DNA from 3 places in the Paraperlucidibaca sp. genome. Region 3 is predicted to be linked to each of the others. Evidence: predicted binding sites of a transcription regulator. Region 3 holds the regulator's gene; each other region holds the start of a gene.

Region 1 (10,837 bases), on a different contig from region 3:
CAACAGCAGCCATGCCATTAATCGATCCGCCGCTAAATACCCCGATTTCTTCCCATTAATATTGCGCCGCCAGCCTTAAAGCTGGGGCGTGATTAGAGTCTGTTATGTCGCGTAAACACAATAAATTGAACGCCATGGAGCCAATGGCGCTAACCGTGACCAAGCTTGGTCACGATGGCCGTGGTATTGCGCATCGCGAAGATGGCAAATTGATATTTGTCGATGGCGCTTTGCCGGGCGAGCAGGTGGTGGTGAAGCTCACCAATCTGCATAAAAAATACGATGAAGGCCGAGTCATTGAAGTTATCACCGCTTCTAGCGATCGCGTTGACGCTCCGTGTGCGCACTTTGGTGTCTGTGGTGGTTGTTCGCTACAACATATGTCGCGCGAAGCGCAGCTGACATTGAAGCAGTCAGTATTGGCTGAGCACCTCCAGCACTTTGGTGGCATCGTCCCGCAAGAATGGCTGCCGCCGTTAGTTAGCGACAATATTTCCTATCGCCGTAAGGCTCGTATGGGCGTGCGCTATGTCATCAAAAAAGAGAAGTTGCTGGTCGGTTTCCGTGAGCGCCAAGCCAGCTTTCTCGCTGAGCTTGATTCCTGCGTGGTCATGGATCCTCGCCTAGGTTTGAGCATCACTGCTTTCCGTGAGCTGATAGGCGGCTTAGAGGCGCGTGATCATATCCCGCAAATCGAAGTGGCCGCCGGCGATGAGCTTGATGGTGTAGCGCCAGTGGCTTTGGTGTTTCGACACATGAATGAGCTGAGCAAAGGCGACCGCCAAGCGCTCATCGACTTCTGTGCTGAGCGTGGCTGGCAATGTTATTTGCAGCCAGGCAATTACGACACTGTGCATAAGGTGTGGCCTGAAGATGGCCCCGATCGTCTGGCCTATGAGCTGCCGTTTAAAACGCCTAGCGGCACCGATTTGCGTCTAGCCTTTCACCCAAATGACTTTACTCAGGTTAATGCCGAGATAAACCAGCGCATGCTGCCGTTGGCATTGGACTTGCTAGATATTCAGCCAGAAGATCGCGTCTTGGATCTGTTTTGTGGTCTTGGCAACTTCACCTTGCCATTGGCGACAAAGGCTCGGGAAGTCGTTGGAGTCGAGGGTTCGCAGGCGATGGTCTTGCGTGGCCAAGAAAATGCCACAGCCAATGGCTTAAATAATGTGTCGTTTTATATGCATGACCTGACGAAAGAAATTGCCAGCCAGCCATGGGCGACACTGGGCTTTGACCGGGTTTTGATTGATCCGCCGCGTAGTGGTGCGCTGGAAGTTTTGCCACATATTGTGAGCTTGAAGCCCAAGCGCATCGTCTATGTGTCATGTAATCCTGCCACGCTAGCGCGTGATGCCGGCGAGTTGGCCAAGGCCGGCTACGTGCTGTTGAAGGCAGGTATCATGGATATGTTTACGCATACCACGCATGTGGAGTCGATTGCGGTATTTGAAAAGCGGCGCTAGGCGCCCCATAACAGTGCTAGTAAGCACTGTTATGGCAACGCAAATAAGCAAAAAGAGAGCGCTCCGATGGTAAAAGTACGCGCTGACTACCCGACCTTAGCCGACGGCTCAGTAGACTTTGAGACCTGGCTAGACCGGGTCGAGGATCACGTTGAGCTGCATGATCGTGCAGAACTTTTGCGTGCCTGCCTCCGCGCTGAGCAGCTCGATCGTGATGCTGTTGCGCGTCATAATATTTGGTCATCGCGTACCTCAAGCTTCCTCACTGGCCTAGACATGGCTGATATTTTGTCTGAGCTCAATCTCGATCAAGAGTCGTTGATGGCGGCGGTGCTTTATCGTGCCGTTCGCGAAGGCAAAATTGAGCTGGCTCAGGTAGATAAAGAGTTCGGTCCTGATATTGCCGGCCTGATCGAGGGCGTACTACGCATGGCGGCCATTAGCCGTCTGATTAACCCTGATCTGCATAATAAAAACAGCGATGAACATCAGCTCGATAACGTCCGCAAAATGCTTATCGCAATGATCGATGATGTCCGCGTGCCGCTAATTAAGCTCGCTGAGCGTACTTTCGCTATCCGCGAGTTGAAAGATGCTAGCGACGAGCGTAAGCGCCGTGTCGCCCGCGAGATTTTCGATATTTACGCGCCATTAGCGCACCGGCTTGGCATCGGTCATGTGAAATGGGAGCTGGAAGATCTCTCATTTCGCTATCTTGAGCCTGAGGCCTATAAGCAAATTGCCAATCTGCTTGATGAGAAGCGCCTCGACCGCGATGGTTATATTGCGCAGGTTATTGAAACCGTGCGCGTGCAGCTCGAGCGTATGGGCATGGGACCGATTGAGGTCACCGGTCGAGCCAAGCATATTTATTCGATTTGGCGAAAAATGCAGCGTAAAGGTCTCGGCTTTCATGAGCTTTTTGATGTCCGCGCGATTCGTATTTTGCTGCCCGATGTGCGCGATTGCTATGCCGCACTAGGTGTCGTGCACTCGCTGTGGAAACATATTCCGAAAGAGTTCGACGACTATATTGCGACACCAAAAGAGAACGGCTACCGCTCTCTGCACACGGCAGTCATTGGCCCGTCCGGCAAGCCTATCGAGGTGCAAATTCGTACTTTTGATATGCACGAAGAGGCTGAACTCGGCGTTTGTGCGCATTGGACTTACAAAGAAGGCAAGGCCTCTCGCTCCGACGCGCGCTACGAAAACAAGATTGCCTGGTTGCGCCAAGTTCTTGAGTGGCAAGATGATATTGGTGACCAGCGCATAGAAGAGCTGGCTGAGCAAATTAACCTTGCCATCCATGACGAACGTATTTATGTGTTTACTCGCGATGGCCAAGTCATCGATCTGCAAGCTGGCTCAACACCTTTAGATTTCGCTTACCACATCCATACTGAAGTGGGTCATGGCTGCCGTGGCGCCAAGGTTAATGGGCGTATTGTGCCGCTGACTTACAAGCTAAAAACCGGTGAGCAGGTCGACATCATGACGCATCGCGGTGGTCATCCTAGTCGTGATTGGATGAATCCATCGCAAGGGTTTTTGGCGGCTAGCCGCTCGATAGCTAAAGTGCGCACTTGGTTTAAGCAGCAGGCGCGCGAAGGCAATGTAGCAGAAGGTCGCGGCCTGCTTGAGCGCGAGCTGTCGCGCCTAGGTATCGCACTACCGAAAGGCACGCTAGATCGCTTATCCCCGCGCTTTAATATGCGAACAGGCGAGGATGTGCTTGCAGCTCTAGGGGCTGGCGATTTGCCATTGGCGCGGATTACGCATGCATTGAGTGGTGAGCAATCGGCTGCGCAACAAGAGCTGGCATTGCCGGAGATAGCGCTACGTGCTCCACGTAGCGATCAAAACGGTGCCGGCATCATGATCGAAGGTGTGGGCAACTTACTCAGCCATGTCGCCGGATGCTGTAAGCCGGTGCCAGGCGAGTCGATTGTTGGCTTTATTACACAGGGGCGCGGCGTCAGCATTCATGCCCGTGGCTGTGCTGATTACGAACGCATGGCACAAGAGGATCCAGCGCGCACGCTTGATGTGCAATGGCAGCTCAATGAGCAAGCTTCGTACCCAGTGGATATTATGGTGCGAGCATGGGATCGCACAGGCTTATTGCGTGATGTCACGGCAGTATTGGCCAATGAGCAAGTCAATGTTACTGGTGTACAAACCCAGTCTGATAAGCACGATGCTACGGCAACTTTGCGTCTGACTATGGAGGTGTCGAGTCTAGATAAGTTGTCGCGTGTACTCACGCGCATTGAGCAGCTGGCCATGGTGATTGAGGCGCGACGGCTGACCGAGCATCGCCTGCCGTCGGATTCTGCTGGAGAGACTCAATGAGCGCTACTTCAGTGCATTCGGAGCAGGCATTGCGCCAGCTTTTAGCCATCATGGCTCGTCTGCGAGATCCTGAGCAGGGTTGTGCTTGGGACTTAGCGCAAGATGCACAAACGTTGGCGCCATATACCATCGAAGAGGCTTATGAGGTTGTCGATGCTATTGCCAGCGGCGATAGCGCCGCGCAATGCGAGGAGCTTGGCGACTTACTATTGCAAATTGTTTTCCAAGCGCAAGTTGCTAGCGAGCAGGGCGGCTTCAATTTTGCTGATGTCGCCGAGGCGATTAGCGCGAAGTTAATTCGCCGTCATCCGCATATCTTTCGTGATGACCGCCTCGATTTGCCGCGTATTGATCTGACGGCTGAGCAGGTGAGTGCGCAATGGGATGAGATTAAGGCGGTCGAGAAAGCGCTGAAGGCGGTGCAAGGCAAGTCCATTGAGCCTGTGGCGTTTCTCGACAAAGTTGGGGCCGGCCATAGTCCATTACGCCGAGCTGAAAAGCTGCAAGCGCGCGCAGGTGAGGTGGGCTATGACTGGCGAGATCCGCGCCCGGTTTTGGCCAAGTTGCGCGAAGAGATCGATGAGTTTGAGCAGGCCTTGGAGCAGGGCTTAGGCCAAGAGGCATTGCAAGATGAGCTTGGCGATATTTTATTTTGCACGACTAATCTCGCGCGCCAAGTGAGTGTCGATAGTGAGCAAGCATTACTCGGTGGTATCGCTAAGTTCCGTCGTCGCTTTGGCTATATTGAGCGCGAGCTATTGGCGCGAGATGAGTCTCTTCAAGAGTCGACGATAGAGGCTATGGAAGTGCTTTGGCAGGCGTCTAAGCGAGAAGGTTTGTAGGCTGAGGCTAGCTTAGGCGTGAGTTGCGAGCAAAAAAGAGAGAGGTGTTTAGCCTCTCTCAATGCTCCGCACGTATTACTTAAATGTGTAGCGTGCACCGACACGAAGTGTGTCTAGATCTACGTCGGCTGATGGTCCTGATGCAGTAGTTTCAAGTTGAGCCATTCGGTACTCAATGAAGCCTGCTACCTCAGGTGTAAAGGCATAGCTTGCACCGACCTCGTATTCCACGCCATCTAAATCATCAACATCGGTATAGCCGATTCGGGCATATGCGCTTAAGTTTTCGACTGGAGAAATACTGGCGTGAACGTTCGCAGAGTAGCCGCGCAATGAAGTGCCAGGGCCACCACCATTTATGTCAAGAGTAACTGTTTCTAAACCCCCGCCAACGCTAAAGCCATTCATGCCACGGTCATAGCTTAAGCCAATACGGGTTTCTTTTAAGTTGCCATTTGCGGTGTCTAGGTCAGCATCTTGGTGAAGAGCGGTTAGGCTTACGCCATGGCCAAGCTCGGCTAAGCCGCGGAAGCCGTAACCATTACCGTCATCGCTGCCTCCTCCTTGAATATCTAAGTCTTGATCTACATAGAACACATCCACAGAGCTGCCAGCGAAGGCGCTAAGTGGTGCGGCAACTAGAGCAACTGCCAGAGCAATTTTTTGTAATTTCATGAGGTAACCTCTTATTCTTAATTGAATGCATGCATTGCGAGTACAGCCAAGACCGTACGTAATGAGTAAAATCTAGATACATAAGACATACAATGCTTGCACTAAATTGGTGCGACCAACGGTAGTAAATTGCGACTGAGTGGTCATGAAATATTCATATTCAGTGTCAACCGATCGGATTGTCACGAAACCGTCACAAAAACTTCGATGAAATGTCATATTTAAAAGCCATAGTCGCGGCAACCCAAAAGCGGGCACCTAAATAGGTCCCTGGGTTGGCTGCCAAGCGGCCTAATCCCCCTAAGCTGATATGCAGAGGTAAATAATGAAACATGCAATCAAGATGACCGCGCTGGCTGTATTTGCCGCCTCCTTTGGCGCGACCGCCCTGGCCGCAGACAAAGCCTCGACTACCGGTGGCTTTAAAATTAAATCGGAAGATGGCAACTTCGAAGCCAAGATCGGTGGTCGCATCCATTTTGATGCCAACTACTACACCGATGAAGACGACATTAATGTCGGCACGCAAAATAGCGGCAATGACTTTTTCTTCCGCCGCGCACGCTTAACCTTAGAAGGCCGTGCATACGACTTCAAATACAAATTTGAAAATGACTTTGCCTCTTCAGGTGCTGGCGCTTCAAAGAATAACGAAGGCCTCCGTGAAATGTGGATTGGCCGTGAAGTGCTTGGTGGTGCCAACCTGCGTTTAGGTCAGGCTAAGCCATACCGCGGCATGGAAGAGTTAACAAGCTCCAATGAGCTGACCTTCATGGAGCGTCCATTTGCGACAGCTACAGGCATTTATGGTGAGCAGTTTGTTCTAGGTGCTTTCTTAGATGGCCATGGCGAAGGTTATGGTTGGGGTGTGTCGGCATACTCGCCACGTTCAGCGTCTGATGCCAATAAGGGCGGTAATGGCGCCAACGCTCGTGGCTTCATCGTACCGATTCGCTCGAATGGCAATCTCGTACACATTGGCTTAAGCGCATCGATTGATAAGTACGGCGTTGGTAACGAGAAAAACCCCAATGTTCGCGTTGTTGGTCGTGAAAATGGCTTGAAAAGCGGTAACTTGCTAGCGACTAAATATGATGAGCAAACCACGATTGCTGCTGAATTGGCTGCTCGTTTTGGCGCCATGACATTGCAAGGTGAGTATGCAAAGGCAGCCTTCAAAGACACCATTACTGCTGTGCCTAACCCCGATCAAGACGTGAATACCTATTACGTGCAAGCTAGCTACATGCTAACTGATCACGTTAAGCCATATGACTTCAAAAAAGGTGTGTTTAAGTCACCTAAAGTGGATGGTGAAGAAGGTGCGTTAGAGCTAAAAGCACGTTTTGACACGATTGAAAATAAAGACATCAGCGGTAATGAAGCGTCTTATTACACGGTCGGTTTGAACTACTACGCAACACCAAATACACGTTTTATGCTTGAGTATGTGGATGGTGAAACAGAAGTAGGTACAGACAAGAGTGCATCTGCTGTTACTGCTCGCGCACAGTTCAACTTCTAAGTTGTCCTAAACGCAGCAAAAAAGGCCCTTCGGGGCCTTTTTTCATGGTCAAGCAAAAAACTCAAGGACTTAGGCCGTATTGACTGCGTGATAAGCCAGCTCTGCCCCTCCCCGCCATGTGGAGTGCGTGATAACATCCTATCCCGTCTTAGCACCGACTTTCTCCGGTGTGCCAAAGTTCACGCGATAGCCTGGAATGTTCATGACTAAATATATATTCGTCACCGGCGGGGTGGTGTCTTCCTTGGGTAAGGGCATTTCAGCAGCCTCCTTAGCTGCCTTGCTGGAAGCGCGCGGTTTCGCCGTGACCATGATCAAGATGGACCCCTACATCAACGTTGACCCCGGCACTATGAGTCCGTTTCAGCACGGTGAGGTGTTTGTCACCAGTGATGGCGCTGAAACTGATCTCGACTTGGGCTATTACGAGCGCTTTTTGCGCCGTGGTCGTATGACCAAGAAAAATAACTTCACCTCTGGTCGCGTCTATCTCGACGTACTCACCAAAGAGCGCCGTGGCGACTATTTGGGCGGCACAGTACAAGTTATTCCGCATATTACCGACGCGATTAAACAGCGTGTGCGTGATGGCGCGCGCGGTCATGACATCGCCATTGTTGAAATTGGTGGCACCGCCGGCGACATCGAATCGCAACCATTTATGGAAGCGGTGCGGCAGATGCGCATTGAGCTGGGTTATCAGGGCTCTTTATTGATGCACCTGACTTTGGTGCCTTATATAGCCTCGGCTGGTGAGCTGAAAACCAAGCCAACACAGCATTCGGTAAAAGAGCTGCGCTCCATCGGTCTGCAGCCAGACATCCTTATTTGTCGTTCAGAGCATGACGTACCGGATGAGTCGCGCCGCAAAATTTCGCTGTTCACTAACGTCGAAGAGCGCGCAGTCATCATCGCTAAAGACGCGAAATCGATTTACCAAATTCCGCGCCGTTTTAACGAGCAAGGCCTCGATGATTTTGTCGTTGAGCGTCTAGGCCTAGCCGCACCAGCAGCCGATTTGAGCGACTGGGATGCTGTGGTTGACGGCCTGATGAATCCTGAGCGTGAAGTGTGTGTGGCCATGGTCGGAAAATACGTTGAGCTTATTGATGCCTATAAGTCGATCAATGAAGCGCTGCTGCATGCCGGCATTAAAAATCATGCAAAAGTAAAAATTCGCTACATCGATGCCGAAGCGATTGAGCAGCAAGGTTTGAGCTTACTCGATGGCGTTGATGCGATTTTGGTACCCGGCGGCTTTGGCGATCGCGGCACCGAAGGCAAGATTGCTACCGTTCGTCATGCCCGCGAAAACGCGATTCCCTACCTCGGTATTTGCTTAGGTATGCAAGTCGCGGTCATCGAGTACGCGCGCAATAAAGCCGGCCTTGACGATGCAAACTCCAGTGAGCTCAAGCCCGGCTGTGCGCACCCGGTCATCGGTCTAATTACTGAGTGGCAAACCGAGTCGGGTGCCATTGAGCGCCGCGATGCCAATTCAGACCTCGGCGGCACCATGCGCTTGGGCGCACAGCAGTGCCATTTAGTGCCTGGCACCTTGGCGCACAGCGTGTATGGCGCCGATGAAATTACTGAGCGCCATCGCCACCGTTATGAAGTCAACAATACCTATGTGCCGCAGCTCGAAGCTGCTGGCTTGCGTATTTCGGGCTATAGCGCCGATAAGTCCTTGGTTGAGATGGTCGAAATTCCTGATCACCCCTGGTTTGTTGCCTGCCAGTTCCATCCTGAGTTCACCAGTTCGCCGCGCGATGGCCACCCGCTATTCAGCGGATTTATTGCTGCCGCGCTGCTACACGCTGACTCACGCGGTTAAGCTTCTGAGTTGCTGGCATTGAGCACCGCGAGCGTAATGAATAATGCGCCGCGGACTTAACGAATAAAGCGCCGCGAGCGCACATAAAAAGAGGACTGAGCGATGACCGAGAAAACGATTTCCTTAGGCGCTATCGAGATGGCCAACAGCAAACCATTCGTGCTGTTCGGCGGCATGAATGTGTTGGAATCGCGCGATATGGCGATGCAGATCTGTGAGCACTACGTCACGGTCACCGAGAAGCTGGGCATCCCTTATGTGTTCAAGGCCTCGTTCGATAAAGCCAACCGTTCTAGCGTGAGCTCATATCGTGGACCAGGCTTAGAAGAAGGCCTGCGCATTTTTGAAGAGATCAAAAAGACCTTCAATGTGCCCATCATTACCGATGTGCATGAGCCAGAGCAGTGCGCACCAGTAGCTGAAGTGGTCGATATCATTCAGCTGCCAGCATTCTTGTCGCGGCAGACTGACTTGGTTGTGGCCATGGCGAAAACCAAAGCCCTCATCAATATCAAAAAGGCGCAGTTTTTAGCGCCAAAAGAGATGGGCCATATCCTCGCCAAGTTTGAAGAGGCTGGTAACGACCAGCTCATTCTGTGCGAGCGCGGCTCCAGCTTTGGTTACAACAACTTAGTCGTCGATATGCTCGGCTTTGGCATCATGAAGCAGTTTGACTACCCCGTGTTTTTCGATGTCACGCACGCGCTGCAAATGCCCGGCGGCCTGTCGAACGCCGCTGGTGGTCGTCGTGCGCAAGTCACTGAGTTGGCACTAGCAGGCATGAGCCAAAAGCTCGCAGGCTTATTTTTAGAAGCACATCCAGACCCTGAAAAAGCCAAATGCGACGGCCCTTGCGCCTTGCGCTTGTCACAGCTGGAACCATTCTTGGCGCAAGTGAAAGCCATCGATGATTTGGTAAAAAGCTTCCCCGTTCTCGACACTCATTAATTCATAAGGCTTGCCGTTAGTGGCAAGCCCAATAGCCCTTGGAGAGCCAAAAATGGCGATTATTGTAGATATTCGCGGTCGCGAAATCATGGATTCGCGCGGCAACCCCACCGTTGAAGCAGACGTGATTTTAGACAACGGCATGATGGGTCGCGCCACTGCGCCTAGCGGCGCTTCCACCGGCTCGCGCGAGGCTCTTGAGCTGCGCGATGGCGATAAGTCGCGTTACCTCGGCAAAGGCGTACTCAATGCTGTGGCCAATATTAACGGCCCCATCCGCGAGCTGCTGGTTGGCAAAACTGTGTTTGATCAAGCAGATTTAGATCACGCCATGATCGCGCTAGATGGCACTGAGACTAAGTCATCGCTAGGCGCTAATGCGATTTTGGCTGTGTCATTAGGCATTGCTAAAGCTGCTGCGCAAGCCAAAGGCCAGCCGCTTTATGCTTATATTGCTAGCCTGCGTAAAAACACCCAGTTCACCATGCCAGTACCGATGATGAACATCATCAATGGCGGCGAGCACGCTGATAATACTGTTGATATTCAAGAATTCATGGTTGAGCCAGTCGGCTTCACTAGCTTTGCTGAAGCGCTGCGTTGCGGCGCTGAAATTTTCCATGCCTTGAAAGGTGTGTTGAAAAAACGCGGCTTAAACACGGCTGTGGGCGATGAGGGCGGCTTTGCGCCAAACTTAAGCAGTAACGAAGAAGCGCTGAAGGTTATTGTTGAAGCCATCGGCATTGCCGGCTACAAAGCGGGCGAGAACGTCATGCTGGCACTCGATTGCGCCGCTTCTGAGTTCTATCACGATGGCAAATACGTGCTCGAAGGCGAGGGCAATAAGTCCTTCACTTCAGCTGAGTTTGTTGACTATCTCGCGGGTCTTTGCGATCGCTACCCCATCATTTCGATTGAAGATGGTTTGGACGAATCGGATTGGGCAGGTTGGAAAATTCTCACCGATAAGCTCGGCCACCGTGTGCAACTAGTCGGCGATGACTTGTTTGTCACCAATCCCGCCATCCTGCAAAAAGGCATCGACCAAGGCGTGGGCAACTCGATTCTGATCAAGTTCAACCAAATTGGCACATTGACTGAAACTTTGGACGCGATTTATTTGGCCAAAGCCAATGGCTATAGCACGGTAATTTCGCATCGCTCGGGTGAAACTGAAGATGCC
Region 2 (10,837 bases), on a different contig from region 3:
CGCACTTGGCGCTGGTCGGCGGAGCCATCGGTGTCGGTATTGGCTTCGGCTTACAGAATATTTTCAGCAATTTTATTTCTGGCATCGTGCTGCTACTTGAGCAAACCTTAAAGGTCGGTGATTTTGTCGACTTGCAATCGGGAGTGGTTGGTCGCGTTAGTGAGATAAGTATTCGCTATACCCGCGTCACGACCAATGACTCAGTTGACGTCATTGTGCCCAACTCCGAATTTATCAATGGCCGAGTGACAAACTGGACCTTCGATAATGAAAATCGCCGCATACATGTTCCCTTTGGCGCGGCCTATGGTTGCGACAAGGAGCTCGTGCGTGAAGCCGGCTTAGCCGCAGCGGCTTCAGTTGAAGGTACGGTGAGTAATGCCACACATAAAAGCGATGTTTGGTTGGTGGGATTTGGCGACAGCAGCCTGAACTTCGAGCTAGTGATTTGGGTAGATGAGGATCTAGTCAAAACGCCAGCTCGCACTCAGGCCTTATATTTATGGGCATTAGAAACCGAGCTGAGCGCCCGTAATATCGAGATTCCATTTCCGCAACGCGACCTGCATATTCGTTCCGGCGTGCTGCGTATCGCAAACGAAAGTAGTGACGCAGAGCCAGCAGCATAGCTACGTTATCGAGCACCAATTGGCTGCGCCAAAATCCATAAGCCTGATGCGGTAAAAGCCATCATTAAAACCAATAGTGGCAGCTGACTCAGCGTGGCTTGGCGCGCCGTCGCGAAAGTGCGCAGCGCGATACGGTGGCCAATATAAACACTGATGACATGCCCCAAGACGATCAGCCCGACCTGTGTATGCCAGACCACGGCAACATCGGGAATGATCGGCGCACGCCATAAACCTGCTGTGCCAAATAGGTTCCAGCCCCAGCCAAAGGGGTCAGACAACATGCTCACCACTTTCACCCCTTGCGTGAAAATCAGCGTGTAGTAATGCGTGATGTTATAGACCAAGGCTATCGGCAGTAGGCTATAGGCAAAGCGCAGGCTGAGCTGCATCACCGTCAATGGGCTACCCGTCAGCAGTTTGGCCAACGCCATGCAGAGCATATAAATCGCGCCATAAACAAAGGGTGAAAGCAGGAGCACACTGCTTTCATAAGCCATGTAGTAAGGCCTCAAGGTAGAGAAATTGTAGATTGGCGCACTGCCTAACCATTCGGTAAGCAGGCCAGTGCGATCTTGCCAAAAAAGAGCAACCCACCAGCTCGTCGCACGCAGGCCATCAAATGCCGTCGACGATAATAAAAATAATACGAATAGCAGCAGTGCTAAATGTCGCGGCTGCTCGCGCAACATGCCAGAGAGCGGCGCCTGCCAAGACACGGCATGTCGGCCGCGATGGAACGGTGACATCAGTGCCATCAGGCGAAACATCACACTAAATAGCTCACCATAGCGCGACCATTTCGCCACGCCAAATAGCGCCATGCCGACCAGGCAATACAGTGTGTAAGCACCTAAGGTCTGGCCTAAGCTTAGTGGCGTGTTATGAGTAAATAGCTCTATCCAAATTAAGCCTAAATAGGCAATAAAAGCTGGCCAATAATTCGCCCATGAAGGGTAGCGAAAATAGCCTCGTCGCCAACGCGGGAAAGCTCGGCTAAAGACTAGACCTAAGCTGGTGAACGGATTTATATCGCGATAATAATTTCCCGTGACCGTACTGAGATAAGTAAAACCCAGCAAAAATACGATCCAGAAAAAGGTCATATTGAAGTTAACGTAAGGGTCGCGATTACCGAAAAGGCCCGTGGCAATCGTGAGCAGCAAAAAGCCCACACTAAGCGATCGCGCCAAGTATGCTTTTGAGGATTTTTTATAAAGTAGCCGCCGTGGCTTTACCACAGCATGTTGTTCGCCGCGCATCATAAATGCGGCTAAAAAAAATGATAACGCCAGTGCCGCCGCGCCACCATAAAGATAGAGCCACAGCGGAACTGGCAAGTTGTATTGGCGGCCAAAGGAATGGGCCAATGCCAATGATGGCATCAGCCCACACACTAGCGCCGCAAGCGCAATGCTTCGGCGCATGACTTAACGATTCACCGTTTGTTCCCACATTTGAATATAGGCTTCGGCCGAACGATAAAGCGCATCGATAGCTTCCTTACCGCCCTCCAAACGAACCTCTTCAACATAGTCAGCCATCATGCCGTAATGCGCAGTACCGACTTCATCGATAGGCCATGTTTTGCCACTTTCAGGCTGTGTCTGCAGATTGACTTGTACTGGTGCGATACCGTCGAACTGTGGCCCCCAATCTTCTCCTTGAAACAGCGTGAACGGGTATTGCACAGGTTTGCTACCCGCGCCACGAGGGCCTGCACGGTCAGTAATACCATTAGCATCCATACCGTAGCCTAAAGGTATGGGGCCACGGTCTGCGGGCCAAATTGGCTTAAGCTTATTTAAGAAATCGACATGGCCTTTGCCATTGGGCTTCATTGGATAGATCAGGCCGCCACCAGCAAGCAAGTCCTTTGCTTGCTGCAAGCTCAAACCACCTTGTGCACCATGCGCTGATATCAATGGGTACTTCGGTGTTTGTGCATTGGCCATTTCCAGCATTTTGCCTTTAATGGAAAGCTCAGCATGATCAATATCGATGATAAAGCCTTTCGCCATCAAACGTTTCATCACGTACTCACCGAGATCGGTCATGCCACGTGCATTACATTGGCGACGATCGGATGGGTAGAGCGGCAAGGTGCCTGGTAGCACACTTGAAGTCGCACCTAATATCAAGCTAGTGAGAGGGTCGTTACCTAAGCCGGGAGGGGTAATAGTGATCTTGGCTCCCGCATTGTAAAAATATTTGTCGCCTTCACCACCATCCGGGCAGTCGTATGTTTGCCAAAAGCCACCTGTGGCGTAAAAGCCAACAATATTGAGAATATCCTGAAACAACCCCGTTCCGCCTAGGGCACTGTTTATGTCGTGATACGGAAAAATCTCGCGCACGCCCAGATCCCATACTTCATCGATTTGGCGATCTATACTTTCCTTCGTACAACCTCGCACTTCGCCCAGCAAACCACCTGGCGTGAAATGTACGGTGCAATCAAACACGTTGGCAAACTCTAGACCTGCCACTACCGCAAGCTTGCCATCGTTAATCACACGCCGCGCTTCTTGCGGAGTTTTCACGATACGAAACCAGCCCAGACCTGGGCCACCTTCTTGAGCATCGACATAGTCTTGCAGCTGAAATAGATACTTTACCTGCGAAATACCTAGGCGCATGTCGTTACATTCTGCTCCAGGGCGCAGCACAGCCAATCGACCCACTTCGCAAAGCGCAGCAATATTTGTGCCTTCAGTAACCATAATTCGCATGCCTGCCTGCCAAGCACGCTCGACCCACTTGTAGTACATAGCTTGGTGAAGCTGTGAGTCAGCTTTTGGCCAGTCAATAAATGTGGGCCACCCCTTCGTGTCATGCATTGTTAAAGGCGTCATGTCGAGGATAAGAGCCTCGGGATCACGAATACCTTGCGGTCCATGCCAATCAGCACAATCCGCCATCGCATGCGGCACGCCAAAGCGATGGAACATTTGGCCATACATCACACCGCCAGCAGATGGACCAACAATGTGTTTGCCATCGGACATTTCATGACCCATGGCCATGTGCGTATGCACTTCAGCAAAGCCGATAACAGGCTTATCAATACCGCGGCCAACATAGGTTTTACCTACAATATCGGTGCTAATTTCAGGGTACGGCGTGCAATCGGTAGTCGGCACAAAGCGGAATTCGCCGGCTTTATCGGAGCTAGAAGACAAGATCAAGGCATTTTGCTCGCCTAGCTGCATCCGCTTATCCGTATCGCTATTGCTTAGCGTAAAGACGCCAGCGCGAGGCATATCTACTGACCACACCGTGGCATTGCTTGGCTTCATGGCGCTGCCAATCGCGGCACCCGCATTACTCAATAATGTTTTGTTTTTTGCCTGGATTAAATACTCACCCAAGGCCGTTGGCTTCATATAGAACGCTTCAGCATTGGCTGGAGAGCTTGCGCTGAAGGCATAGCCGCCAGAGCCATTGCTCGCAGCATAGGCATTGCTTGCAACCGACTGCAGTGCAAAGCAGTTATTCGCCATCGCATACTTTGTCTTTGGTGCAAGGCGCGTTTGCGGATTCTCAGATCCAGCAGCGGCACCATCGCTGCTATTGCCACAAGCTACCAAGGCGCTCGTTGCTACCAGTAGCGCCGCCATGGCGATACGTGTAGAAAAACCTGAAATATTCATGTCTAGCCTCGTTATTATTTTTTTAATGTTTTTAGTTTAGGTAAGGAAAAGAGCCGGCTGAGTAGCGCATCGCGTAGCGATAGCGGCAGCCAACGCGCTAACAATGGCAATGCTCGACTGCCCTTGCCCAAACGTATATATGCAGGAGGTGTTCTACGCAGCATTGCTGCTGCCAGTTGCTCAGCAAAGACTGCAGCTGGCGTTGCTTGCTGCTGTGATGCCGATGCGCGCTTCATGATAGCGTTCGCTAGTGGCGCATATAGCGAGCCAGGCCTCACCTCAACGGTGTTACTCGCTGTCGCGCCAAACGATGAGGCAATGGCTCCTGGCTGCACCACCATGACGTGAATGCCTAAGGGCGCAAGCTCCATGCGCAGTGCATCGGAGAGTGAGTGCACGGCGGCCTTCGTGGCACAGTAAGCGCCCGCAAATGGCGTGGTGAGCACACCCGAGACACTGCCAACGTTAACGACTAAGCCTTGCCCTTGCGCGGCCATAGTAGGAATAACGGCCTGTGTCATTGCCAAGAGGCTGAGCACATTGGTTTGAAATTGTTGCGAAGCATCAGCTGCTGAAATATCGGCGAGAGGCCCCATAAGACCGTACCCAGCATTGTTCACAAGGCCGGTCAGGGCGATATTGCGTTGCGCTAGCTCAGCCATTAATGCCGCAATAGAGTTAGGGCTGTTTACATCTAGGCCTAGTGTCAAAATGCCTTTTTCTGCTAACTCGCCTAATGTCTCTGGGCGGCGCGCAGTCGCACACACCGAAGCTCCGCGCGCATGCAGCGCCAAGGCAAGTGCATGGCCAATGCCGCTAGAGCAACCGGTGATTAAAATCATTAGCGCGGCTCCACTTCAAGTACGCTGATTACGCGATGTAGGCGATGCGTTTCGAGCTCAAAGCGACCGCTATGCTCAAGTCGAACGCGGAGCGTGGCAGGCTCGTTTGCATTGATCTGTACTGCTTGCTCGTAGCCGTGCAAATGCACTTCGTCGGGCACATCGCTGATGAAAGACAACAGCAAAGTTTCATTCTGAGGCACCTCAACTTGCTGCGGCCCGATGATTTTCCCTGCTTGAATTTGCCAATGATAATCGGCGGTTTCGATAGCCGCCTTGGGCTCGTTATTTGTTGTTAGATCGGGGGTTGCGACAAAAGCTACCACGGAGGTTTGCGGCGCGCTTGGCGCCATGAAAAACCACAATGCAATCAGAGAGATAATCGCCAAGATGGCGTAGATAAAATTTCGCATAAACACTAGCTGCCGTCATTTTGTGACAAAAAAGTGGCGGACATTTATGTCACTTTTTGTCGTTAATTTTTATTTTAAGCAACATAACAAAAATCGATGCTCACACAAACTACTTAATTGTAACAACCGCTGTGAAGTACGCCATTTTCATGGCTTATTATCACGTGAGCGATTCTGCTTAATTTACATACAGATCTCAGGCTGAGGCGCGCATGCGGTATGATGCGCGTCTATTTCTAGAGTTTCTCCTATGTCTTTTGCTGATCTGGGCCTGATGCCCGAGCTGCTGCAAGCACTCGAGGCCGTGGGTTACACCACGCCCACGCCAATTCAACGTGACGCTATCCCAGTGGTTTTAGCCGGCCGCGACTTACTCGCCGCCGCACAAACTGGCACCGGCAAAACTGCCGGCTTCACGCTGCCCATGTTGCAATTGCTGAGCTCACGCCATGCCATGCACCCGAGCACACGCCATCGCCCACGCGCGCTGATTTTGACTCCAACGCGTGAACTTGCCGCGCAAGTCGAAGAAAGCGTTAGCACCTATGGCAAACAGTTATCGCTAAACTCGATGGTGATGTTTGGTGGTGTTGGCATGCAGCCGCAGGTCACTAAGCTACGCGGCAAAGTCGATATTCTGGTGGCAACACCTGGCCGTCTACTCGATCACGTTGGCCAAGGCACCTTGGATCTTGGCGGCATTGAGCTATTCGTTCTTGATGAAGCTGATCGCATGCTCGACATGGGCTTTATTCGCGACATCCGCCGCGTGCTCGCGATATTGCCCAAGCAGCGCCAAAACTTACTTTTTTCTGCAACCTTTGCCGATGAAATTCGCAACCTCGCCAATAGCTTGCTGAAAGACCCAGCCACAGTCGAAGTTACGCCGCGCAATACCACCGTCGAGCGCATCGAACAGACCATTTACCCAGTCGATCGCGAAGCCAAACGTCAGCTCCTTGAGAAGCTCATCCTCGATGGTGAATGGTCGCAAGTACTGGTGTTTACGCGCACCAAGCATGGCGCCAACCGCCTTGCCGATCAGCTCGATAAAAACGGCATTGCGGCCATGGCCATCCACGGCAATAAAAGCCAGACAGCGCGAGAAAAAGCGCTGCGCGAATTCAAGTCCAATCGCCTGCGCGTGCTAGTCGCCACCGATATTGCCGCACGCGGCATCGACATCGACTCCCTGCCTTATGTGGTCAACTATGAGTTGCCGCAAGTGGCGGAAGACTACGTTCACCGCATTGGCCGTACTGGTCGCGCCGGAGCCGGCGGTGAAGCGGTGTCATTGGTTTGTGTCGATGAGCTGAAGTTGCTCGCAGATATCGAACGCACGATTAAACAGAAGCTTAATCGCGTCATCGTGCCCGGCTTTGAGCCCGACCCTAACGCCAAGCCTGAGCCACTGCGCAAGGCGCCACCACCCCGTGGTCCTCGCCGCGATAAGCCTGCGCGTGCAGCTGATCAAGTTCGTCGCGATCAGCCCAGCCAGCGCCGACGCTCATCGGGCAATGGTCCGGCTGCGGGCGCAGCACCTGCGCCCTCGTCGCGACCAACATCACGCCCAAGCTCACGGCCTTCGTCAGGCTCTAAGCCTTCGCGATAAGCCTTCGCGCTTAACAGCCTAAAACGACATCAGCGCGCCCTAAAAAGCGCGCTGATGTCGTTTTAGCCGCCTATTTCCACCAAGGATAAATCGCCGGCATCTTGCTGGCACGGCTGGTGTACTGCGGGTCACGCTTCTCTAAAAACGACTGCACGCCCTCTTTGCCATCTTCCAGGCTAGTGTAGAACATCGCCAAGGAATCGATGCGATGCGCCTCAATAGGATGCGGCTGCGCGGCGTTGCGATACATCATCTGGCGAGCAAAGGCGACGGCCACTGGCGACTTGTTCTGGCTGAACTTCCGCGCGAGCTCATAGGCCGCTGGCAGCAAATCATCGGGCGCATGTACCGAGCGCACGAGCCTGCCAGCGAGCACTTGCTCTGCCGTTAAAATATCGCCGCTATAGACCCATTCCAGTGCTTGCTGAATACCAACAATACGCGGCAAAAACCAGCTCGAGCAGGCTTCAGGCACTACGCCGATTTTGCCAAAGACAAAACCAATACGGGCTTTCTCCGATACCAAACGAATATCCATAGCCAAGGTCATGGTTGCGCCAATACCAACCGCAGCACCGTTAATGGCACCAATGACCGGTTTCTTGCAGTCGTAAATCGCCAAAGTCACACGACCGCCGGTATCGCGCACACCATCGAAAATAGCCGGATCATTCAGGCGTGAATGCATATCTTCAACACTGGGCTGTTGTGACTCATCTAAACCAAAGACATTGCCCGGTGCCGTTAAATCCATGCCAGCACAAAAGGCACGGCCAGCGCCCGTTACCACAATGGCGCGAACCTCATCATCTTCGCTAGCACGACCAAAGGCGTCCACTAACTCATTGGCCATGATCACCGTAAAGCTATTGAGCTGATCGGGACGATTAAGCGTCAGCGTGAGGATGTGTTCACTCACGTCATATTTCAGGGTGGTATAGCTCATGCAACGCTCCAATGACTAAGTTTTCGATGAACTGCGGTTGTACCTGAGCGAAGCACTTTCGACAACCGCGCAATCCATGTCCACTTTCTGTCATAATTTTGTCTTATAAATATCACAGAGGTTGGGTCATGGATCTAAAGCATTTAGAAGGCATGGATCGCGCGATGGATAAAAACCGCGGCGATCAAGTCCGGCTCGGCATAGGCCTGCTCTTTATTTTAGGCGTGATGTTATACGCCGCCAGCCAAAGCGTTGGCGAAGTTAGCATCATGTTAGTTATGGCCGCGATGGTTGGCGGCTATATGGCAATGAACATCGGCGCGAACGATGTCGCCAATAATGTTGGCCCCGCCGTGGGCTCACGCGCACTGACGCTCGGTGGCGCACTTGCGATCGCCGCTGTCTTCGAGGCCGCTGGCGCTATCATTGCCGGTGGCGAAGTGGTTGGCACCATTCGCAATGGCATTATCGACCCCAACTTAATTCCAGACTCCGACACTTTTGTTTGGATCATGATGGCCGCACTAATCGCTGGCGCACTCTGGCTAAACATTGCCACGGCTATCGGCGCACCAGTTTCGACTACACACTCGATTGTTGGCGCTGTTCTCGGCGGCGGCATCGCTGCCTCCGGCTTTGATATTGTGAACTGGTCCACGATGAGCGGCATCGCGGCAAGCTGGATCATCTCACCTGTGCTCGGCGGTCTCGTCGCTGCGGCGTTTTTGTATTTGATTAAACGCAGCATTACCTACAAGCCCGACATGATGGCGGCAGCTCGGAAAGTGGTGCCGTGGCTAGTCGCGGCCATGGCCTTGGTGTTCAGCGTCTATATCCTACAAAAAGGCCTGAAACAGATAGTTCACATCTCTCTGATGCAGGCCACATTAATTGGCTTAGTCATTGCTCTCGGCGTTTTTGTTCTTGTGCGTTGGCGACTAAGGCAGCCTAAGTCGCAGTTCCTCGAAGGCAAGCAAGGCGTAAATAGCTTATTCACCGTGCCACTGATTTTCGCCGCCGCCCTGCTCAGCTTTGCTCATGGCTCCAATGATGTCGCCAATGCCATCGGCCCATTAGCAGCCATTGTCGATGTCTACACGGCGCATCCAGGTGAGTTCGGCACCTCGGCGGCTATCCCTTTATGGGTAATGATGATTGGCGCGCTGGGCATCGTGATTGGTCTAGCTTTGTTTGGCCCAAAAGTCATTCGCACTGTCGGCACCGGCATTACCGAGCTTGATCAAATGCGCGCTTTTTGCATTGCTATGGCGGCAACCATCACGGTGATTATTGCCAGCCAGCTCGGCTTGCCTGTGAGTTCGACACATATCGCCGTGGGCGGTGTATTTGGTGTGGGCTTTCTGCGCGAATATCTGAAGAAAAACTACGATCGCATGGTTATGGAGATTAAAGATCACCACCCAGAAGATGACCAAGCTGCCATCGATGTTTTCTTACAACACTTTAATCACGCCGACATTCATCAAAAAGGGGCGATGCTGCGTGACCTAAAGGCACTGTCTAAGGCCAATGAAGATCCCGCGCACTTCTCTAAAGGTGAGCGCAAAAATCTGAAAAAGGTCTATCGCAAAGAGTTGGTGAAACGCTCGCAAATCATGCGCATCGTTTCGGCGTGGATCATCACTGTGCCAGCCACGGCACTGATGGCCAGCCTGATCTTCTTTATGCTGCGCGGCATGCTTGCTTAAGGCCAAAAGCTACTCTGCAGCCTGAGCACCTTAGCGATGGCACGGCACTTGCTGTGCTTTCGCTAAGATGTCTGCTTACCGAGGCTCGCTGTGTCCATTATAATTGCACTGCATCATGTATCGGACTACCGATATGACCGTCCTGTACAACTTGGCCCACAGTTAGTGCGTTTGCGCCCGGCACCACATTGCCGCACGCGCATCCTCTCTTATAGCCTCGGCATCACGCCTGAAGAGCACTTCGTTAACTGGCAGCAAGACCCGCAGGCCAACCATCTTGCGCGCTTGGTCTTCCCAGAAAAAACCACGCACTTCCGCGTTACCGTTGATCTAACGGCTGAGCTTTCCGTCATCAACCCTTTTGACTTTTTCCTTGCTCCTGAAGCGGAGCAATGGCCGTTTACACCCAGCGAGGATGAGGCGCTAGAACGTGAGCTCGCACCATATCGACGCGTGAACGCGTTGACGCCATCGCTAACGCACTATCTTGATGCGATCCCGAAAACCAAACGCCCGACCATCGACTTTTTAGTCGATATCAACCAGCGCTTATTTAACGATATTGCCTACACCATTCGCCTAGAACCCGGCGTGCAAACTCCCGATGAAACACTGAGCAAACGCTCTGGCTCCTGCCGCGACACGGCATGGCTAATGGTGCAACTGATGCGCCATCTTGGCGTCGCTGCGCGCTTTGTCTCGGGCTACTTAATTCAGCTCACACCCGATGTGAAATCAGTCGATGGCCCCAATGGCCCCGAGGTCGACTTCACCGACTTGCATGCATGGTGCGAAGTCTATTTACCTGGCGCCGGATGGGTTGGCCTAGACCCGACCTCCGGTCTGTTTGCCGGCGAAGGTCATCTACCACTAGCCGCCAGTCCAGAGCCTACTTCTGCCGCGCCAATCAGCGGTGTTGTTGATGAGGCCGAGTGCGAGTTCAGCCATGAGATGTCCGTTACTCGCCTCGATGAGCAACCGCGCGTCACTCAGCCACTCACGGATGCTCAGCGCGAAGCCATGATTGCCCTCG
Region 3 (10,837 bases):
CCGCGCCCGCGATCTGCTGTCGAAAGCCGCCGCGTCCGGTGGCTAATCGCTGTTACTCAAACAATCTCGCTGAAAGCAAAAAGCCTACGCACAACCACGGCGTAGGCTTTTTTATTGCGGAAATATTAGTGCCGCGAGAGTGCTTAACGCTTACGCCAAGATTGGCGGCAAAGCCCTCGCCATCTCCATCTTGGTCTTCATGTCACTAGCGAAGCTTCCGGTCAGTGCAAAGCCCAAGAGCTGACCATCTTTCGCTAAAAAACTGGCTTTGACATTATTTCCATCTGCCTCAACCGCCCAAGCACCTTCGGTGTTTGGCGCCACAGGCGACACCACAATCGGGCAAATCGGTGTTTTGATTTGCACTGGCATGGCAGGATAGCTAACCACCGTATCTTCGCCGGCTAGGGTTTTCGCCAATGCTCGCGCGCTGGCCATCAACGGCAAGACATACATCAGTACTTTGCCGTCGACTTCGGCGCAATCGCCAATGGCGTAGATATTGGCATTACTAGTGCGCAGATAACGATCGACACAGATGCCGCGCGCTACATTCAAGCCAGCCACTTCGGCCAAACCTAAGCGTGGGCGCAGGCCAATTGCCGACAACACAATATCGGCCTCGGCATGACGGCCATCTGCCAAACTCACGCGAATGCCGTTGCCGGCATGATCGGCGGCAGTAGCATTGGCACCATAGAGAAAGCTCACGCCCAAGCCTTGCAGTCCAGCCTCAACCGCTTTCGAGGCGCGCTCGGGCAGCAACGTTGGTAATGGACGGCCCATAGGCTCAACCACCGTGACACTATGACCGCTAGCAGCTAAATCATTGGCAAATTCGCAGCCAATTAAGCCACCGCCAATGATCAATACACGCTTCGCTGACTCGCCGAGCTGCTCGCGAAATATGGCGTAATCGCCAAGATCATTAACGCTCAATACGCTATCGCCAGCATCGCCGCCCAATGGTGGACGGAACACATCGGCGCCTACTGCTAACACTAAATCTTCGTAGGCCAGCGACTCGCCATTGACGGTGAGTGTTTTTGCTACGGGGTCAATGTTCGATACCGCGCTAGCCACACGCACCTCAGCCTTAAGCTGCTCGGCCACTTTCTCAGGCGAAGCCATGGCTAATTCGTCTGGCGTTTTGCCTTTAGCCAATGCATTCGACAGCATGGGCTTGGAATAGCTGCGCCCGTCATCCTGAGACAGGATAATTAGCGGGCGCTCGTTGTTGAGCTTGCGAAATTCGCGCGCCAACGTGTAGCCGGCCAAACCGGTTCCCAAGATAACGAGTGGGCGCATAACTTAGAGCTCCACCATTTCAAAATCTTCTTTACCAACGCCACAGTCTGGGCAGACCCAGTCATCGGGAATGTCGTTCCAGCTGGTGCCGGCAGGGATACCATCCCAAGGCATGCCAACCGCTTCGTCGTAAACAAAACCACAGACAATGCATTGCCACTTTTTCATAACTCACCCCATCGTTAATTAATGCTGTGCGCGCACCGATGATACTTAAATCGATACGCGCCAAACCCTGTCAGCGCGCAATGTTACCGAAATTAGCGCGCTTGTGCTGCTGCTAATGCCTCGCGGTAATGGTTGGCGTGACGCTCCTCTACTTTAGTTAAGGCGGCGAAACGTTTCTCGGCTTTTTTCAGCGCAGCCTTGAACCATTCGGCGTGCTCTTTCGACTCAGCAATCTGCTCTTCAAACTCTTTCATGGCATCGGCTTGCTGCTCTTTCACTGCTGTATCGCGGAAGCCTGGGTACATTTCGCTGTACTCATAGGTCTCACCAGCGATCGCCACCTCAAGCATTTTTTCTGGCGTCATCATGATCTTTGGATAGAGTAAGTCCAAGTGGCCAAACGCGTGCTGAATCTCTTGTTTCGCCGTTTCTTCAAAAGCAACTGCCGTAGCCTCATCGCCCATTTCGCGTGCTAGCTTGGCGAAATAGCTGTATTTCATAAAGGCCATGGATTCGCCTGCAAAGGCGGCTTCTAAGTTTTTACCAGTAATGGTGATATCTAATTTCATCTCAAGTCTCCTCGTATAATTCCGCGCCTTAGCGCTGCTTCAACTAGGCTAGGTTATGATAGCGCCCTGATTATGGCCAATGTGTTGGTCTAAAACTTTCGATAGCTTTTTTCTATTGCGATACTTATGCAAAATAGCCCAAGCAAATGGATACATCCCCGCCATTGGCAGCAGGAGCCGCTAAAGCTTCGCCTGTCATCGCAGCGTGATTTGCGCTCTTGGCTAGCCGAGCCCGGCTCGCTCACCGCGCGGCTAAGCTCGCTGGCCCAGCACTCTGGTAGTGAGCTGCGAGTTGAGGTGATTTGCGAAGGCTGGGGCCTACCCAGTGCCGAAGAAGCACGCACATTGAAACTGCGACGTGGCGAATTTGCTTGGATACGCGAAGTGGTTTTAATGGGCATCGATACGCCTTGGGTGCAAGCACGCTCAGTGCTACCAAGGCCAAGTCTAGGCGGGCTTAATCGCCGCCTGACTCGCCTGGGCAACCAAAGCTTGGGCAGCTTATTGTTTCGCGACCCAGCATTGGTGCGCGGCCCTATTCGCTATGCACAGCTAAAACTACCCGCATATGCCAGTACCGTCTGGGCTCGCCGTTCGCGCTTTTTATTGCGCGGCCAAGCCATCCTAGTGGCCGAAGCTTTTCTCCCCGCCCTGTTGACCGCCAGCGCCCATACAGACACGATAACGCCATGATTTCACGCGACCGCTTACCCGACTTTATCGCCCTGATGCGCCTCGACCGGCCCATCGGCATTTGGCTATTACTCTGGCCCACGCTCATCGCTCTGTGGATTGCTGGCGATGGTCATCCCGAGCCATTGATCGTGGCTATTTTTGTCGCCGGCGTGGTGCTGATGCGCTCAGCAGGCTGCGTTATCAACGACTACGCCGACCGCCATATCGATGGCCAAGTATGGCGCACCGCCGACCGACCATTGGCTAGCGGCCGCATTCTCGGCAGCGAAGCTTTGATGCTCTTTGCTGCACTCATTGCTCTCAGCGCCACGCTACTTTTCTGGCTACCAATACAGGTATTTTATTGGTCCTTCGGCGCACTCGGCCTAGCTGTGCTTTACCCGTTTATGAAACGCGTTACTTACTTACCGCAAGTGGTGCTCGGTGCCGCATTTTCTTGGGCCATCCCAATGGCATTCGTCGCTCAAGGCCGCACGCCCGATGACCTGTGCTGGCTGCTCTATGCCGGCAACCTAGCATGGACAGTGGCTTACGATACGCAATACGCCATGGCCGATCGTGAAGATGATCTAAAGGCTGGCGTAAAATCGACGGCTATTTTATTTGGCGACCTAGATCGCGTAGTCATTGCTGGCCTACAGCTCATTTGGCTCGCCGCACTCGCCTTTGTCGGCCATCAAATGCAATGGCCATGGCCTTGGTGGGCAGGCCTAGCAGGCGTGCTCGTATTGTTTATCTGGCAATGGCAGCACACCGCCAGCCGCGACAAGCATCTCTGCCTTGCGGCGTTTAAACACAACCACTGGGTAGGTTTGGTGCTTTTTGTCGCCTTGCTTATGGCATGGTTACAGATGTTGGCATTACCGTAGTCATTACATCGTCATATTTCTGTCATGTCTTCACGTTGTAATGCCACTGTCATCTAAACCGTTTCGAGACATGTTATGCCTAGCGATAAGATTCTGATTGTTGACGACGAAGCCGCCATCCGCGAGATGATTTCTATTGCCTTGGACTTGGCCGGCTACAACTGCATCGAAGCCGAAGATGCCTTGCAGGCTCACCACCTCGTTGTCGATGAGCGCCCCGCCCTTATTTTATTGGACTGGATGTTGCCCGGCATGAGCGGCATTGAGCTAGCGCGCCGCCTCAAACGCGATGAAAGTACGCGCGAGATCCCCATCATTATGCTCACTGCTCGCGGCGAGGAAGATCATAAAGTGCAAGGCCTAGATGCCGGTGCCGACGACTACCTCACCAAGCCATTTTCAACACGCGAGTTAGCTTCAAGAATCAAAGCCGTGCTGCGCCGCAGCAATGTCTTGCACCAAGAAAGCGCCATTGAAGCTGAAGGCCTTAAGCTCGATCCAGTCAGCCATCGCGTCAGTGCCGATGACAAATTAGTCGAAATGGGCCCAACAGAATATCGTTTACTCGCCTTTTTTATGAGCCACCCAGAGCGCGCCTACACCCGCACGCAAATGCTTGATCAAGTCTGGGGCGGCAATGTCTATGTCGAAGATCGCACCATCGACGTTCATATTCGTCGCTTGCGCAAAGCCCTCGAGCCCTTTGGCTATGATCGCTTCATTCAAACCGTGCGTGGCACCGGCTATCGCTTTTCGGTGCAGATGAGCGACAAGGTAGAGCCTGTGTGAGGCGTGCGGTTCTAGCTCGTGAGCTTAAAAGCATTGCCCTAGGTAGCAGTATTTGCCTTGGTCTAGGCTATATTGCAGGCCACGCACTGCTCGGCCTGTGCGCAGCATTAGCATGGTTTCTGTTCCGCCAGCTCAAAGAACTATCTCGCCTACGCCATTGGCTACTCGCCACCGAGCAAGCAGTCCCCGAAAGCGATGGCGCTTGGGATGATGTCTTCCGCGACATCTACTTACTACGCCGCAATGAGCGCCGTGCGCGCGACAACCTACTTAGCATTATCGATCGCGCGCGCTCATCAGTCTCCGCTCTCGATGAGGCCGTCGCCCTTATCGATAATCAAGGTAATCTTGAATGGTGGAACCCTGCCGCCGAAACACTGCTTGGCTTCCGCCCCGAAGATCGAGGTCAGCAAGTGATCAATCTCGTGCGAGCGCCAAGCTTCATTCGCTATTTCAAACAAAACACCTATGACGAAGACTTAAAAGTTGCCTCGCAGCGCCACGCCGGTCGCCAGCTACAGTTTGAAATTACGCAATTTGGCGACAATGACCGCCTGATGATCGTCTACGACATCACACGTCTGCATAACCTTGAACAAATGCGTAAAGACTTCGTCGCCAATGTCTCGCATGAACTACGCACACCGCTCACCGTACTCTCAGGCTACCTAGAGACCTTGCTTGATCAACCTGAAGGCATCGAGCCACGATGGCTGCGCGCGCTAGGGCAAATGTCTCAACAAGCCACACGCATGAATAACCTGGTCAATGATTTGCTGCTGCTTTCACGCCTTGAAAATCAGCCGGAAGATCGCGAGCCAAGCACCGTGAGCGTGCCAAAGTTACTCAAGCAAATTCATCAAGATGCACTCGCGCTCGCCGCGCCGAAGCAGCAAACCGTCACGCTAGAGTGCGAGCCCGGCTTATGTCTATTGGGCATCGAAAACGACTTGCGCTCAGCATTTTCAAATCTAGTCACCAATGCAGTGAAGTACACACCAAATGCCGGCATCATTGCAGTGCGTTGGTGGAGCGACAGCAAGGGAGCCTACTTTAGTGTCAGCGACAATGGCTTGGGCATTGATGAGATACATCTATCGCGCCTAACCGAGCGCTTTTATCGTGCCGATGCAGCTCGTAGCACGGCCACCGGCGGTACGGGCCTGGGGTTGGCCATCGTCAAGCATGTGCTTATGCAGCACAAAGCCACGCTCGATATTCATTCAGAAATCGGGCGCGGCTCACGCTTTACTTGCTCGTTTATGCCCTCGCATATCGAGCGCGAACTGGAGTCCTAAGACTCCAGTTTCTGCTGTACTTGTTCATAGCTAGCGTGGCGCACATCAGCACCTTTCACCAAGAAGATAAGCTGCTCGGCAATGTTACGGGCATGGTCGCCGACTCGTTCCAATGAGCGCAGCACACCCATGACGCTGAGCACCCGTGAAATAGCACGCGGATCTTCCATCATATAAGTGACTAAGGCGCGCGTGGCAGTGCGATATTCCATGTCGATCTCGGCATCGGCCTTCATCACTTTAAACGCTTGCTCAACATCAAAATGAGCGAAAGCATCCAATGTTTCATGGATCATTGTGCGCACTAGACTACCAATATGACGGCACTCTAAATAACCGCGCGGAGCCTCACCTTCTTCACATAGTGTTTGTGCAGCACGTGCAATTTTCGCTGCTTCATCGCCCATGCGCTCAAGATCGGTAATCGACTTTCCAATGGCAATGATCATGCGCAAGTCTGAAGCTGCAGGCTGACGCCGCGCTAAAATTCGCACGATATCCTCGTCAATGCCGGACTCCATTTGGTTTATGCGCCGGTCATTATTCTGTACCGATACGGCCAACGCTGAATCAGCATCAAGTAGAGAAGCAATAGCATCCGTTACTTGCTTCTCCACCAAGCCGCCCATGGCCAAAAAGTGACTACGCACTTCGTCGAGCTCTGCGTTGAACTGAGCCGAGATGTGTTGGCGATAATCTTCACGCTTCATTGCAGTATCTCCACGATCAGCCGTAGCGGCCGGTAATATAGTCTTCGGTTTGTTTATTGCTAGGATTGGTAAAAAGCGTATCGGTATCGCCGTACTCGACCATCTTGCCCAAATACATAAAGGCCGTGTAGTCAGACACGCGCGCAGCTTGCTGCATATTGTGGGTCACGATGAGAATGGTGAATTGCTCTTTCAGCTCGTGAATCAGCTCCTCCACTTTCAGCGTGGAGATAGGATCTAGCGCCGAGCATGGCTCATCGAGCAGTAACACTTCGGGCTGAACTGCAATGGCGCGGGCAATGACCAAGCGCTGTTGCTGACCACCAGAAAGACCGAGCGCGCTGTCATGCAGGCGATCCTTCACCTCATCCCATAAGGCCGCGCCCCGTAGCGATTGCTCTACGACTTCATCGAGCACACGCTTGGATTTCTGCCCTTGCAAACGCAGGCCGTAAGCGACATTTTCGTAAATGCTTTTGGGGAATGGGTTGGGCTTCTGAAACACCATGCCCACGCGCTGGCGCAAATCAGTGATGTCGACAGAGCGATCAAAAATATTTTGCTTATCGAGCAAAATTTCACCCTCTACGCGGCAGCCATCGACCAAATCATTCATTCGGTTGAAGGTGCGAAGCAGCGTCGACTTGCCACAACCTGATGGACCGATAAACGCGGTCACGCGGTTTTTTGGCACCTGCATATTAATGTCATACAAGGCCTGCTTCGCGCCGTAAAACAAATTTAAGTCGCGCGTTTCAATGCACATCGACTCTCTCGACAAGTCACGCTCTCGACGCGTTCGGCCAAATGCGCCGGCATCATTAGCTGAAACTACATGTTCACGCTGGGAAATATCATTCATGGTTATCGTTCCTAATCTATTAGGGGCTAGGTCGCTTACGACTCAAGGGCCTTGTATTTTTCACGTAAGCGGTTACGCAAACTCACCGCCGTCAGGTTCAAACCGGCGACCACCGCCACTAGCAAAAATGCGGTGGCATAGACCAAGGGCCGTGCCGCCTCAACGTTCGGGCTTTGAAAGCCAACATCGTAAATATGAAAGCCTAGGTGCATAAATTTGCGCTCCATATGCAGGAAGGGCGCGTTGCCATCTAGCGGTAGTGTCGGCGCCAGCTTTACTACGCCAACCAACATCAGCGGAGCAACCTCGCCTGCTGCACGTGCTATGGCTAAAATGACACCGGTCATGATCGACGGCGTTGCCATCGGCAGCACTACTCGCCACAAGGTCTCAGCCTTGGTTGCACCCAGTGCCAATGAGCCCTCTTTCAGCGCGCGAGGAATACGCGCCAAGCCCTCTTCGGTGGCAACAATCACTACTGGCAAGGTCAGCAACGCCAGCGTAATCGATGCCCAGAGCAAGCCGGGCGAGCCAAAGACTGGAGCAGGCGAGGCTTCTGGATAAAACCAAGTATCGATATTGGCGCCAAGAAAATAGACAAAGAAGCCCAGACCAAACACGCCGTAGACAATCGAGGGCACGCCAGCAAGGTTATTTACCGCAATTCGCACAACCTGCGTGACTGCACCCTGGTTGGCATATTCGCGCAAATAAATCGCGGCGATTACGCCCATCGGCGTCACCATGATGGTCATCATCAAGACCATTAACACGGTGCCAAAAATAGCTGGGAAAACGCCGCCTTCGGTATTGGCTTCTCGCGGATCGCCAGATAAAAAAGCCCAGACATTGTGGCCATAGACCGCTAATTTCTGGAATACATTGAGATTGTTAGGCTGAATAGCTTGAACAATTTTGCTCACCGGCAAAGTCAGTTCCTGGCCTTGTCCGGCGGTGAGTTGCACGCTGTCGCGATTCGCCTGTAACTTCAGTGCTTCGAGCTTTTCCGATAATGCCCCGTAATTTTCATTCAGTGCCGCACGCCGTACCACTAAGTCGGCTTTTGCCTCCTCGGTAAGCTCATTGTCTATCTGCAAGCGCCGCTCTTCTAAGCGCAGCTTTTCAATGCCGTAGTTTATTTTACCGATGTCGTTTTTCTCGATATCGGCAATTTCCTCTAGCAGCACATTGCTGCGGTCAATCCGCGCCTGCAAAACATCCCAGGCAGCGGCACCTTCAGCCACGATCTGGCCATTTTCACTCACCGACTGTAGGCGACCGTAAAAGTTGCCCCACTCCTGTCGTTCCAACGCAACGATGTCCGTGGGATATCGAATATCGCTTAAGCCATCAGCAAAGACCCAGCGAAAATCGGCACCGGTAATGTCGCGATTACCTAGCTTGAGCGATATACGCTCAATTGATTCTTTATTGGCGGGGATGACTAAGCCTGCCTCTCGCAGCCGCGTAGCGGTATCAAACTTGCTGTCGTATATCTCACCAAGGACGATTTCAGTTTGAGTGCTGCCAGGTGCCGAATAGCTGGCCTGCATAACATCTGCAGGCCAGAAATGGCCTAGGCCGCGCACAGCGATAAGGCTCAAAATGCCTACCACCATGATCAGTGAGATCGCTACCGTGCCAGCATTTAGCCATACCCAGGCTTCTCCAGACTTGAAGTATTCGCGTGTTTTCATCTGCGTATTCCTTACAGCGAGCCGTATTTTTTACGCAACCGGGTGCGAATCACCTCGGCTACCGTGTTGAGAATGAAGGTGAGTACAAACAGAACCAATGCTGACAAGAACAGCACTCGGAAGTGAGTTGAACCTACTTCAGCCTCGCCCATTTCTACCGCCACGTTGGCCGACAAAGTGCGCATGCCTTCGAAAATATTCCAGTCCATGATGGCGGTGTTACCGGTCGCCATCAGCACGATCATGGTTTCGCCAACCGCGCGACCGAGGCCGATCATCAAGGCCGAGAAAATGCCCGGCGATGCCGTCGGTAGCACCACGCGAATGAGGGTTTGCCATTGCGTCGCGCCCAAGGCCAACGAGCCATTAGTGAGATGTTTCGGCACCGCAAACAAAGCATCTTCAGCAATGGCGTAAATGTTTGGAATTACTGCAAAGCCCATGGCTAAGCCGACGATAAGTGAGTTGCGCTGGTCAAAATTAAGCCCAGTGCTAACTTCTAGCCAGGAGCGCAAATCGCCACCAAAGAACATGTTTTCAATCGGCTGCGAAAAGGCAAATGAAGCGTAGCCAGTAATCAACAGCGGCACGATCAAGATCATCGGCGCCCAACCATCGGCAAAGGCGCGCTTCTCTAGCGGCAAGCGTGACCATAAGCCACCGACGAGTACGATAGTGATTGGCGTCAGTATTAGTAGGCTGAAAATGCCAGGCAAATTGTCTTCTATGGTCGGAGCCAACCAAAGCCCAGCCAAGAAGCCCAAGATGACCGTGGGCAGAGCCTCCATCAGCTCAATCGTCGGCTTGACCTTGCGGCGCAGCTTCGGCGACATGAATACGGCGGAGTACATGGCGCCAAAAATGGCTAACGGTGCGCCCAGTAACATGGCGTAAAATGCAGCCTTGATGGTGCCGAAAGTCAGCGGCATCAGCGATAGCTTGGACTCAAAGTCAGCGGTACCAGACGATGATTGCCAGGTATAAGTAGGCGCCTCATATGACTCATACCAAACCGGCTTCCATGTCGACTGTATAGAGATATCTGGATGCTCAATCTCAAGCTTCCAAAAGCTATAGGCATTGTCGGTCTGCACCATAAGCCCAAGCGATCGCGCACTCATTGCCACTGTACGTATCGGCGATGTTCCGGCACTTTCTTGTAAAATTAAACGATTAGATGTGGTGTAGTAGTACGACACATTGCCGTTGGCATCACCCGCGACCACACCTTTGCGGCGCGCCTCAGGTGCTAATGCGGTGATAGCGGCGTCGCCCAACTTGATGCTGCGAATTTTCTGCAAATTAAAGCTATCGCTGCCACTGCTAGAGTCGCGCACCATGAACCATTGCGCGAGCTCACCACTGCTATCCCCAACCATCAATGACACATTGCCTTGTAAGGCTACGACGGCAGTGACATCGGCAGTCGGGCCTGTCAGTGCCACTTCTTGCGTGTAAATCGGCTCATTTCGCACATTGAACACACTTGCGCGATTTCCATCATGGAAAACATAAGCCCAATTGCCATCTTGACCGACAATAATTTGTTGAACATTGCGGCCGGCATAAGGCAGGTCTTCGCGCTCAACTTCCGTAAAGTTGCTGTTATCGGCGTCATCATCACCGAAAGATAGTGATAAGCCGCTACTAGCCTCAGCACCGGTTGAGAAGCTCAGACGCTGCACGCGGCCTTCTGCAAATGCTGTAACCCGAAGGTCTTCATCATTACCGCGAACATCAAATACTTGTAATGGTGCGCCATTACGATCAACAGTTAATGGCGTCTCACCGTATGGAAATGCGAGAGAAGTATTAATAATGCGGCTGTTATTTGGGCCGTAACTGATGTCGTACTTTGGCTTGGCGACTAG

What was found. The regulator PhoB, encoded in region 3, activates phosphate uptake and scavenging genes when phosphate is short. The targets are predictions, from matches to a motif close to TGTCATNAANCTGTCATAA.
Region 1: AC3DKE_RS05050 (porin) is a predicted target of PhoB. The motif match lies at 5,525-5,543, and genes of this name have one in related genera.
Region 2: AC3DKE_RS05230 (inorganic phosphate transporter) is a predicted target of PhoB. The motif match lies at 8,173-8,191, and genes of this name have one in related genera.

Annotation. Positions count from the first base shown of each region.
Region 1 is NZ_CEYEMI010000009.1:30,187-41,023, forward strand. Features, by position in the region: gene AC3DKE_RS05030 (3'-5' exonuclease) at 1-59, shown strand, start outside; gene rlmD (23S rRNA (uracil(1939)-C(5))-methyltransferase RlmD) at 105-1,472, shown strand; gene relA (GTP diphosphokinase) at 1,539-3,827, shown strand; gene mazG (nucleoside triphosphate pyrophosphohydrolase) at 3,824-4,669, shown strand; gene AC3DKE_RS05050 (porin) at 4,745-5,344, opposite strand; gene AC3DKE_RS05055 (OprO/OprP family phosphate-selective porin) at 5,670-6,869, shown strand; gene pyrG (CTP synthase) at 7,072-8,706, shown strand; gene kdsA (3-deoxy-8-phosphooctulonate synthase) at 8,809-9,654, shown strand; gene eno (phosphopyruvate hydratase) at 9,707-10,837, shown strand, end outside.
Region 2 is NZ_CEYEMI010000010.1:2,162-12,998, reverse strand. Features, by position in the region: gene AC3DKE_RS05265 (mechanosensitive ion channel family protein) at 1-629, shown strand, start outside; gene AC3DKE_RS05260 (hypothetical protein) at 635-2,056, opposite strand; gene AC3DKE_RS05255 (hypothetical protein) at 2,060-4,282, opposite strand; gene AC3DKE_RS05250 (SDR family oxidoreductase) at 4,297-5,124, opposite strand; gene AC3DKE_RS05245 (hypothetical protein) at 5,124-5,537, opposite strand; gene AC3DKE_RS05240 (DEAD/DEAH box helicase) at 5,788-7,149, shown strand; gene AC3DKE_RS05235 (crotonase/enoyl-CoA hydratase family protein) at 7,220-8,095, opposite strand; gene AC3DKE_RS05230 (inorganic phosphate transporter) at 8,224-9,804, shown strand; partial or broken gene AC3DKE_RS05225 (transglutaminase family protein) at 9,895-10,837, shown strand, end outside.
Region 3 is NZ_CEYEMI010000021.1:5,249-16,085, reverse strand. Features, by position in the region: gene AC3DKE_RS08195 (tetratricopeptide repeat protein) at 1-46, shown strand, start outside; gene AC3DKE_RS08190 (FAD-dependent oxidoreductase) at 151-1,308, opposite strand; gene AC3DKE_RS08185 (rubredoxin) at 1,312-1,476, opposite strand; gene AC3DKE_RS08180 (rubrerythrin family protein) at 1,569-2,045, opposite strand; gene AC3DKE_RS08175 (chorismate--pyruvate lyase family protein) at 2,172-2,738, shown strand; gene ubiA (4-hydroxybenzoate octaprenyltransferase) at 2,735-3,610, shown strand; gene phoB (phosphate regulon transcriptional regulator PhoB) at 3,686-4,399, shown strand; gene phoR (phosphate regulon sensor histidine kinase PhoR) at 4,396-5,697, shown strand; gene phoU (phosphate signaling complex protein PhoU) at 5,694-6,407, opposite strand; gene pstB (phosphate ABC transporter ATP-binding protein PstB) at 6,424-7,269, opposite strand; gene pstA (phosphate ABC transporter permease PstA) at 7,305-8,966, opposite strand; gene AC3DKE_RS08140 (ABC transporter permease subunit) at 8,978-10,837, opposite strand, start outside.